3 regions of the Mesorhizobium sp. B3-1-8 genome follow, and region 1 is predicted to be linked to each of the others. Evidence: predicted binding sites of a transcription regulator. Region 1 holds the regulator's gene; each other region holds the start of a gene.
The links. Region 1 encodes HrcA, which represses chaperone genes, less so after heat shock. Its sites were predicted from a motif close to GTTAGCACTCNCNNNNNGNGAGTGCTAAC; they were not measured.
Positions count from the first base shown of each region.

Region 2: the regulator HrcA is predicted to act here: its motif matches at 1,426-1,454, upstream of FJ424_RS19085 (co-chaperone GroES).
Region 3: the regulator HrcA is predicted to act here: its motif matches at 1,825-1,853, upstream of groES (co-chaperone GroES).

Region 1 covers NZ_VFTK01000037.1:53,843-57,117, forward strand. The annotation lists gene FJ424_RS27310 (sorbosone dehydrogenase family protein) at 1-1,271, opposite strand, end outside; gene FJ424_RS27315 (hypothetical protein) at 1,389-1,586, opposite strand; gene hrcA (heat-inducible transcriptional repressor HrcA) at 1,660-2,742, opposite strand; gene rph (ribonuclease PH) at 2,920-3,275, shown strand, end outside.
Region 2 covers NZ_VFTK01000020.1:7,721-10,995, reverse strand. The annotation lists gene FJ424_RS19100 (DUF982 domain-containing protein) at 267-650, shown strand; gene FJ424_RS19095 (usg protein) at 634-912, opposite strand; gene FJ424_RS19090 (hypothetical protein) at 931-1,272, opposite strand; gene FJ424_RS19085 (co-chaperone GroES) at 1,607-1,921, shown strand; gene groL (chaperonin GroEL) at 1,978-3,275, shown strand, end outside.
Region 3 covers NZ_VFTK01000006.1:27,842-31,116, reverse strand. The annotation lists gene FJ424_RS07435 (hypothetical protein) at 1-811, opposite strand, end outside; gene FJ424_RS07430 (class I SAM-dependent methyltransferase) at 888-1,688, shown strand; gene groES (co-chaperone GroES) at 1,915-2,211, shown strand; gene groL (chaperonin GroEL) at 2,275-3,275, shown strand, end outside.

The DNA.
Region 1 (3,275 bases):
GCCACGGCGACACCGACCGGCCGCCCCCAGACCGCGTCGTCGGAAATGACGAAGCCGGTGGCGAAATCCTCGTATTCGCCGGTCGGCTTGCCGTCCTTGAATCTCAGCCGCACCACCTTGTAGCCGGTGCGGACATTGCGGTTCCACGAACCGTGCAGCGCGACGAAGGCATCGCCCTTGTAGTCAGCCGGGAAATTGCCGCCGTCGTAGAAGGCGATGTTGAGCGGCGCCGAATGCGCCTGCATCAGCACATCCGGAACCGTGACCTTGCCGGCGAGGTCGGGGCGCGCGCCCTCGTGGCGCGGGTCCTCATTGTCACCGATGTAATACCAGGGCCAGCCGTAGAAGGCACCGTCCTTCACGGCGGTCGCGTATTCGAAGGGGATGTTATCGCCAAGCTCGTCGCTCTCGTTGACGACGCACCAGAGCGCGCCCGTCGCCGGTTGCACGGTCATGCCGGAGCAGTTGCGCAGGCCGGTGGCGACGGTCCTGCGGTTGTTGCCGTCGGGATCGAAGGCCAGCACGTCGGCGCGGCCCTGTTCAGGACCCCAGGCCTCACCCAGCGGCTGCGATCTCGCCCACGCCTCGACACCGCCCTTCGGCTTGGCGCCCATGTCCTCGGCGATGTTGGAGCCCGAACCAACCGACAGATAGAGCGTCTTGCCGTCGGGCGAGAAGGCGATGTCGCGCGTCCAGTGATGGCTGGCGGGGATCTTTGCGACGATGGTCTCCGGCTTGCCGGACGCCTCGAGGTCGCCGTCGCGATAGGCAAAGCGGACGACGCTGTTGCTGTTGGCGACATAGACCCATTGCGGCTTGTCGCCCGGCGGATAGAAGGCGATGCCGTAAGGCCGGGTCAGGCCCTTGGCGAAGACCGATTTTTGCGCGGGCTTCGCGCCGCCTTCCGCAAGGCGATAGACGCGGACCTGGTTCGCCCGGCTGTCGGCGACGAAGAGGTCGCCGTTCGGCGCCACGCGCACGACGCGCGGACTGTCGATACCGGAAGCGACCAGCTCGGCGGAGAAGCCGGGCGGAAGTTTTGGCTTGGCACCTTCGGGGCGATCGGTGACGCCGCCGCCGTTCGAGGCGGACTCCGTCACATCGGGTTTCGGCAAATCCTCAGGTTTCAGCAGCCGGCGCACGCCCGGGCGGTCGGCCTTCCAATCGCCGAAGGCCTTTTCACCGCTGAGCAGGGCTTGATCGGCCTGCTGTGCAAAGGCGCCGGTGGCAAAGACCAGCGCGAGGCCCGCAAGGCCGGCGATCCGCATCATGGCTGTCCTCCGTCATCTGCCAGCCCGCCTCAATCGATCAGGCGCCCAGAGCAAGGACATATTGGGCAAACGATCGAAAAGAGAAGCTTGCGCACGCGGATTTGACGGGCCTCGGGCTCAGGCCTCTTCGGCATCCAGATCGTCGTCGAGGCGCTTTTCCAACTCGACGAGGTCAGCCGGCAAGGGCATACCCATTGCGCGCAACTCCCGCAATTTCTCGCGCAGCTGCTCCTGGATCTCGTGCTCGTCCCCGGGCTGGTTCACCATCTCCTCAAGCAGCAGGCTGATCTGGGCCTTGAGCGATTCCAGCGCCATGTTTTTCTCCTTTGCGCCCTCAGGTGTGTGTCGAGATTCAGGTCAGGCCGACATCACCTGTATACCGATACACCTAGCGCAGCATTCGTGAAATCAGCTGCGCGGTGTAATCGACCATCGGCACGATGCGGGCGTAGTTCAGGCGGGTCGGGCCGATGACGCCAAGCGCGCCGATAACGCGGGCGTCCTTGTCGCGATAGGGCGCAACGACCAGCGACGAGCCGGACAGCGAAAACAGCTTGTTCTCCGAGCCGATGAAGATGCGCACGCCAGGTCCTTCCTCGGCGAGGTCGAGCAGCTGCAGCAGCCCGTCCTGTGTCTCCAGATCCTCGAACAGATGACGCAGGAGCTCGAGATCGGCCTGGGCGGTGACGTTTTCCAGGAGGTTGGCGCGGCCGCGCACGATGAGGCGCGCCGGCAGGCCGCTCTCGGCGCCGGCCCAGACCGCCAGCCCCTTCTCGACCAGATCCTGCGACAGCGTGTCGAGCGCCGTCCTGGTCTCGTCCTTGATACGGGCGATCTCGATGCGCGCCTCGGCAAGCGTGCGCCCCCTGATATGGGCGTTGAGGAAGTTCGAGGCCTCGTGCAGCTGCGAGACGGTGATGCCGGCCGGCAGGTCGACGACGCGGTTCTCGACATCGCCGTTCTGCGACACCAGCACGGCAAGCGCCTTGGTGGGCTCGAGCTGGATGAATTCGATGTGCTTCAGCGCCACCTCGTTCTTGGAGGCGAGCACGAGGCCGGCGCCGCGCGACATGCCGGACAGCATCTGGCTGGCCTCGGTCAGCATATGCTCCAGCGTCGCGCCAGAGCCGGAGGCGCGCACCTGCGCCTCGATGACGCGGCGCTCGTCGTCGGAAAGGTCGCCGAGCTCCATGAAGGCGTCGACGAAAAAGCGCAGGCCGGTCTGGGTCGGCAGCCGCCCGGCGGAAATATGCGGCGCGTAGATCAGGCCCAGATGCTCGAGATCGCTCATCACGTTGCGGATGGTGGCGGGCGACAGCGAGGAGGGCAGGATGCGCGACAGGCTGCGCGAGCCGACCGGCTCGCCGTCGCGCAGGTAGGAATCGACAATCCGCCGGAAGATATCGCGCGAGCGCATGTCCAGTGATTGAAGTACCGGCGACTGCGACGTCGGATCGACTGGTTTGTTCATTCCGGCGAGAAACCTCCTTCCGAAAGATATAGACTTAAGCCACAGCGGCGCAACCCGGTGCCGCGTTTGCGGTCGCCCGGCCCGTTTTCCCGCGCGGCGTCCTTTTTCTTTGCGACTTGCCCCGCATGCGTCTACAAGCCGGCCACGATTCCGCAAAACGACAAGAAAGAAGGCCGAATGCGCCCCTCCAAACGCCAAGCCGACGAAATGCGCGCCATCTCCTTCGAACGCGGCGTCTCCAAGCATGCCGAAGGCTCGTGCCTGGTGAAGTTCGGCGACACGCATGTCTTGTGCACGGCGAGCCTGGAGGAAAAAGTGCCGTCCTGGATGCGCAATTCCGGCAAGGGCTGGGTGACGGCGGAATACGGCATGCTGCCGCGCTCGACCGGCGAGCGCATGCGGCGCGAGGCCTCGGCCGGCAAGCAGGGCGGCCGCACGCTCGAGATCCAGCGGCTGATCGGCCGGAGCTTGCGCGCCGTGGTCGACCTGCAGGCGCTGGGCGAACAGCAGATCACCGTCGACTGCGACGTCAT
Region 2 (3,275 bases), on a different contig from region 1:
CATTGAGCAATATAGATACGAGGAGCGCCAAGGATGCGGCGCTCCTTGACCTTCGCTGGCCCTTTCAGGCGCCAGCAAAATCGATCTGGGAATTCAATTCCACCGCGTCAAGAGGCAGAGCGGCAATCATCATGGCGCCCGAAGGCATCGCCGGGCCGATCGGGCTGCTGGCTGCCGATGGGGAGGTTCAACGGTTTTGACGCCGGCCATGCGGCAACCTTGACACGGCATGGGCGGCCAACCATCTCGACAAGGGGCGTTCGCCGATGGCGCCGCCCGATTGCTTGCTCGCAAAAAGACTGGAACAACAAACGGAGGAAGTGATGAACGACGTTCGGTTTCCCGAACCGGTCAAGCTCGAATTTCCCGCCACTTCGCGCAAGGTCGCCAGCAGCTTCGAGGCATTGGAATGCCTGGATCAGCAATGGCCTGAATGGGCGCAGGGACGCAGCTGGCGCGCCGCAGAGCGGGCCTGCCGCGACGCGCTGGATGGCTGGCGCAGCGGCCGTGAGGCTTATAACGCTTTCAAGAAAGCGGCGAAACGGGCCGGCCTGATACCGGCAGATGGCCATTCCGCGCTCCGCAAATGCCGTCCGAGGAGGACGACCGGAGGCTTGCGATCTGACGCCACGCTCAGTGGATGGCAATGATCCCGTCGACGGCGCGCAATTCCGAAGGTTGGATGAGGCGATGGTGGGCGACTCGCACGGAATGCAGCGCGCCCACCAGTTCACGCTCCCAATAGCCCAGGAATTCTTGCAGCTCCGGAAACTCCGGCGCCAGGTCATATTCTTGCCAGACGTAGAGCTGCAGCAGGCTCGGGTGATCGGGAAGATGGTAATGGATCTCGGCGGTGGTCAGCCCGTAGCCAACCATCTGCAGTCGGCACTCCCTGCTGACCGCGTTGACCATATGCTTCTCCTTACGATTTCATGCGTCCAGTCGGTCAAACATGTGCCGACGATCGGTTGCCGGATATGGCGTCGCAGCCTCGACATCGAGTTTGCACAAGGCATCCATAATCTGGTCCAAGGTTACCGGCCGCTCGGTACCCGGCGGCTGACGCAGCGCTGGCATGGATTCCACAGCGCAGGCATCCGAAGCCCGGGACGACAGAATCGCCCGCTTTTCCTGACGATCGAGCGTCTCGTCCTTCAAGACCTCGTCAGGATGCTTGAAATGCCTGGCCGGGGCCAGCAGGCGATCGAGCGAATAGTCGGATGTTTCGGGGGCAAGAGAGGAAATTATCGGCGAAAACGTCTGGTGGTTCATCGATGTCCTCCGTCTGCAAAAACTCCTCGAATAGCGTTCGTGTTCCAGGCTGCCGTCCCATGGGCAGCAGCAGCGATAATTTTGTCTGCGAGTCGCGAAAATTCAAGCGGCAAAATCTCCCGTTCGAACGAAATAGCTGCACGATAACAGTCTGTTGGCACTCTCATATGCCGAGTGCCAATTTTTTTGCATAGGCCCCTTGAAACCCGAAAATCCCAAAACTAGCTCGATATGCGCGCGATGCCCGAGAGGGTCGCGTCGCCCCGCACCGGCCGATATTGCCGGTCCGGTGCGGGGGAACCTCAAAACCTGTTTGTCCTTGAAGGAGAACGACATGGCGTTCCGTCCATTGCATGACCGTATCCTGGTCCGCCGCATCGAAGCCGACGAAAAAACGGCGGGTGGCATCATCATCCCCGATACCGCCAAAGAAAAGCCGAGCGAAGGCGAAGTCATCGCCGTCGGCTCTGGCGTTCGTGACGACGGCGGCAAGCTGGTCGAACTCGACGTGAAGGTCGGCGACCGAATCCTGTTCGGAAAATGGTCCGGCACCGAGATCAAGCTGAACGGTGAGGACCTGCTCATCATGAAGGAGAGCGACGTGATGGGCGTGATCGAGCAGACTGCCACAATGAAGAAGGCCGCCTGAGGGCTATTTCAAACAGTCAACCAGTCAATGAAAGCTGCCTAAAGAGGAGTTATCCAATGGCTGCCAAAGAGGTGAAATTCCATACCGAAGCCCGCGAGAAGATGTTGCGGGGCGTCGACATTCTCGCCAACGCCGTGAAAGTGACGCTGGGACCAAAGGGCCGCAACGTCGTCATCGATAAATCGTTCGGCGCGCCGCGCATCACCAAGGACGGCGTCACCGTCGCCAAGGAGATCGAGCTCGAGGACAAGTTCGAGAATATGGGCGCGCAGATGGTGCGCGAAGTGGCATCGAAGACCAACGACATCGCCGGCGACGGCACGACCACGGCAACGGTTCTTGCGCAAGCGATCGTCAAGGAGGGGGCCAAAGCCGTGGCCTCGGGCATGAATCCCATGGACCTGAAGCGCGGCATCGACAAGGCCGTCGACGCAGTGGTCGCGGAGCTGAAGGCCAACGCCCGTAAGGTGACGAAGAACGACGAAATCGCGCAGGTCGGCACCATATCGGCCAATGGCGATGCCGAGATCGGCCGCTTCCTGGCTGAGGCCATGGAGAAGGTCGGCAATGAAGGCGTCATCACGGTCGAGGAAGCCAAGACCGCCGAGACCGAGCTCGAAGTCGTCGAAGGCATGCAGTTCGACCGCGGCTATCTCAGCCCCTACTTCATCAACAACCAGGACAAGATGCGCGTCGAGCTCGAGGAGCCCTACGTGCTCATTCATGAGAAGAAGCTCTCCAACCTGCAGGCCATGCTCCCGGTGCTTGAAGCGGTGGTGCAGTCAGGCAAGCCGCTGCTGATCATCGCCGAGGACGTCGAGGGCGAAGCGCTGGCCACGCTGGTCGTCAACAAGCTGCGCGGCGGTCTGAAGGTCGCGGCCGTCAAGGCTCCGGGCTTCGGCGACCGTCGCAAGGCCATGCTCGAGGACATCGCCATCCTCACCGGCGGCACCGCGATTTCGGAAGACCTCGGCATCAAGCTGGAGAATGTTACGATCCAGATGCTGGGCCGCGCCAAGAAGGTAGCGATCGAGAAGGAAAACACCACGATCGTCGACGGCGTCGGCCGCAAGGAAGAGATCCAGGGCCGCATCGCCCAGATCAAGGCGCAGGTCGAGGAGACCACCTCGGACTACGACCGCGAGAAGCTGCAGGAGCGGTTGGCTAAGCTCGCCGGCGGCGTCGCGGTGATCCGCGTCGGCGGCTCGACCGAGGTCGAGGTCAAGGAACGCAAGGACCGTGTCGACGACGCGCTTCATGCGACCCGCGCGGCTGTCGAGGAAGGCGTGCTGCCCGGCGGCGGCGTCGCACTGCTCAGGGCTGCAAAGGCGCTCGATAACGTGGCTGTCGACAA
Region 3 (3,275 bases), on a different contig from region 1:
GGTTGGCATTGCCGGCGGCGATGAAGCTCGACAGGTTCCTGGCTCGCCCGGGCGTCTTGTTGGCGTCGAGCAGCACCGCCCTGCCCTCGTGCATGACGAAGTCGAATTTTCCGTAGTCAAAGCCGAGCCGGCGCCTTAGCGCGCGCAGTTCGTCCGGAACCGGAACCGCCTCGCGGCGGATGGTGTCGTCGCCCTTGACGAGGCTCTGCGGCGAGACATGGCGGGTGCAGCGCTCGCGCTCGCCGCAGAACAGCCAGAAGCGGGCGGCAAAACCGTCCGGCTCCGGTTCGGGAATGAATTTCTCGACGACCAGATCCTGGCGCTCGAAGGCCTCGGCCGGAACGTCGGCGAGCGAGGCATGTATCTCATATTTGTCGAAAGGTTCGACGCCGGGAAACGGCTCCGGCCTGCCGGCGCGCCGCGCGCGCTGGTTCAGTTGCTGTTCCGGCGTTCCCCAATGGTTGAGGCTGCTCTTGACGATGACCTGTCCCTGCCAGTCGTCGCCTTGGCCAATCACGGCGCCGCTGATGCGGCGTTTCGAAATATCGGCCGTCCCAAGGTTGAGGCAGAAGGCAAAGCGCCGCGCATAATCGACATAGTCGGGCGGCGTCACGGTCACGTCGAGATGCAACACCGCGATGTCGGCGGCCGGCTTCGCCGAGGTGCCTCTCAATATCTGGACCGAATGGCCGCGGCGCTTCAGCTCTTCCAGCAGGTCGAAGAGCATATATGGGCTATCGCGGCGCATCAGCAGTCCGCGCCGGCTCTGGAAGCGGTCGAACTCGTGCGTGATCACCGCGATGCGCGCCATGCCCGCCCCCCACTTGGCTTATCGAGCGTCGTCGATTATTCGATCGAATACAACGCGCTGCTGGGCTGGGGTTTGCATGACGCAACATTGGAATGCAATTCGCAAGCACTGGCAGTTGCTCGGCTCACCTCTGCGGCCGCCGGCGGAGGTGGTCGAAACTTACGACCGCGAGCTCGACCTTGCCCGGTCGCACGTCGTGATGTTCGGCGTGACGCCGGAGCTCGCCGGGCTGGGTGCCAGTATGACGGCGGTCGACGAATCCGCCGACATGATTGCCGGCATCTGGCCAGGCGACACAGAAACGCGCAAGGCGGTGCAAGGCGACTGGTTCGACCTACCGTTTCCAGGCGCAAGCGTCGATGCGCTGATCGGCGATGGATGTCTCTCGGTTATCGGCGCCGCGGACCTCAGGCGCACACTGTTTGCTTCGATCGCGCGCGCGCTGAAGGCAGACGGGCGCGCCGGCATCAGGCTTTATGCTTCCCCCGAAACCCGCGACGAACGTCAGGAAGTCCGCGCCCTGGCGCTGAGCGGTGGCGTCGCAACCTTCCACGAGCTCAAATGGCGCGTGGCCATGACCGCGACAGGCGGCGCGCCGGACTACACCATACCGGTTAGGGGCATCCTCGAACAATTCGAAGCGCTGTTTCCGGATCGCGAAGAGTTGGCGGCTCGCACAGGATGGGAGCTGCCGGTCATCGGAACCATCGACGTCTACCGCAACTCGTCGGTCATCTACAGTTTCGCCCCCGCGGCAGCACTCATCGATGAAGCCCAGACCTTCTTCGATGATGTCCGGCTGGCCTCGACCGGCACATACGGGCTCGCTGAACGCTGCCCGCTGCTGGTGCTGCGGTCGCCGAAGCGCCGGGACTGACGGACGAGATTGCTCGTCGGCGCCTCGCGACACCCGGTGCTTTTCGGGCTGGCGTTCCGCGTGAGAAAAATTTCGCGTCGCCTCCCCCTTGCGCGCGCCTTGACTCCGGCAAGGCGCCGGCCTATTTCAGCGCCACGTTAGCACTCGTCTTTGGTGAGTGCTAACCCATATCCGGCCTCGCCGGATGGAGGAACAGTTCTCACCGTTCTCATTCGAGGAAGAAAACATGGCAAAGTCCAAGTTCCGCCCGCTTCATGACCGCGTGGTCGTTCGCCGGGTCGAATCCGAATCCAAGACCGCCGGCGGGATCATCATCCCGGATACGGCGAAGGAGAAGCCGCAGGAAGGCGAGATCATCGCCGTCGGTTCCGGCGCCCGCGACGAAGCAGGCAAGCTCGTGCCGCTGGATGTCAAGGCCGGCGATCGCATCCTGTTCGGCAAGTGGTCGGGCACCGAAGTCAAGCTCAATGGCGAAGACCTTCTGATCATGAAGGAATCCGACATCATGGGTATCATCGGCTGATCATCGGCCTCACCTGAATCTTCATCTTCGGGCTCTTCCCGAGCCCCTGCCAGGAGCTAAAACATGGCTGCCAAAGACGTAAAATTCTCCCGCGATGCCCGTGAGCGCATGCTGCGCGGTGTCAACATCCTCGCCGACGCGGTGAAGGTCACCCTCGGCCCCAAGGGCCGCAACGTCGTCATCGACAAGTCGTTCGGCGCCCCGCGCATCACCAAGGACGGCGTCACCGTCGCCAAGGAAATCGAGCTCGAGGACAAGTTCGAGAACATGGGCGCACAGATGGTCCGCGAAGTCGCTTCGAAGACCAACGACATCGCCGGCGACGGCACCACGACCGCAACGGTTCTGGCGCAGTCGATCGTCCAGGAAGGCCACAAGGCGGTTGCCGCCGGCATGAACCCGATGGACCTGAAGCGCGGCATCGACCTCGCCGTTGGCGACGTCGTCACGACGCTGATCAAGAACGCCAAGAAGATCAAGACCTCGGAAGAAGTTGCCCAGGTCGGCACCATCGCCGGCAATGGCGATGCCTCGGTCGGCTCGATGATCGCCGAAGCGATGCAAAAGGTCGGCAATGAGGGCGTCATCACCGTCGAGGAGGCCAAGACCGCCGAGACCGAGCTCGAAGTCGTCGAAGGCATGCAGTTCGACCGCGGCTACCTGTCGCCCTACTTCGTCACCAACGCCGACAAGATGGTTGCGGACCTGGAAGACGCCTACATCCTTCTCCACGAGAAGAAGCTCTCCAACCTGCAGGCCATGCTGCCGATCCTCGAGGCTGTCGTGCAGACCTCGAAGCCGCTGGTCATCATCTCGGAAGACGTCGAAGGCGAGGCTCTGGCCACGCTGGTCGTCAACAAGCTGCGTGGCGGCCTGAAGATCGCCGCCGTCAAGGCGCCGGGCTTCGGTGACCGCCGTAAGGCCATGCTGGAAGACATCGCCATCCTCACCGGCGGCCAGGTCATTTCCGAAGACCTCGGCATCAAGCTCGAGAATGTCGGCCTCAACATGCTCGGCCGCGCCAAGAAGGTGTCGATCTCCAAGGAGAACACCACCATCGTCGA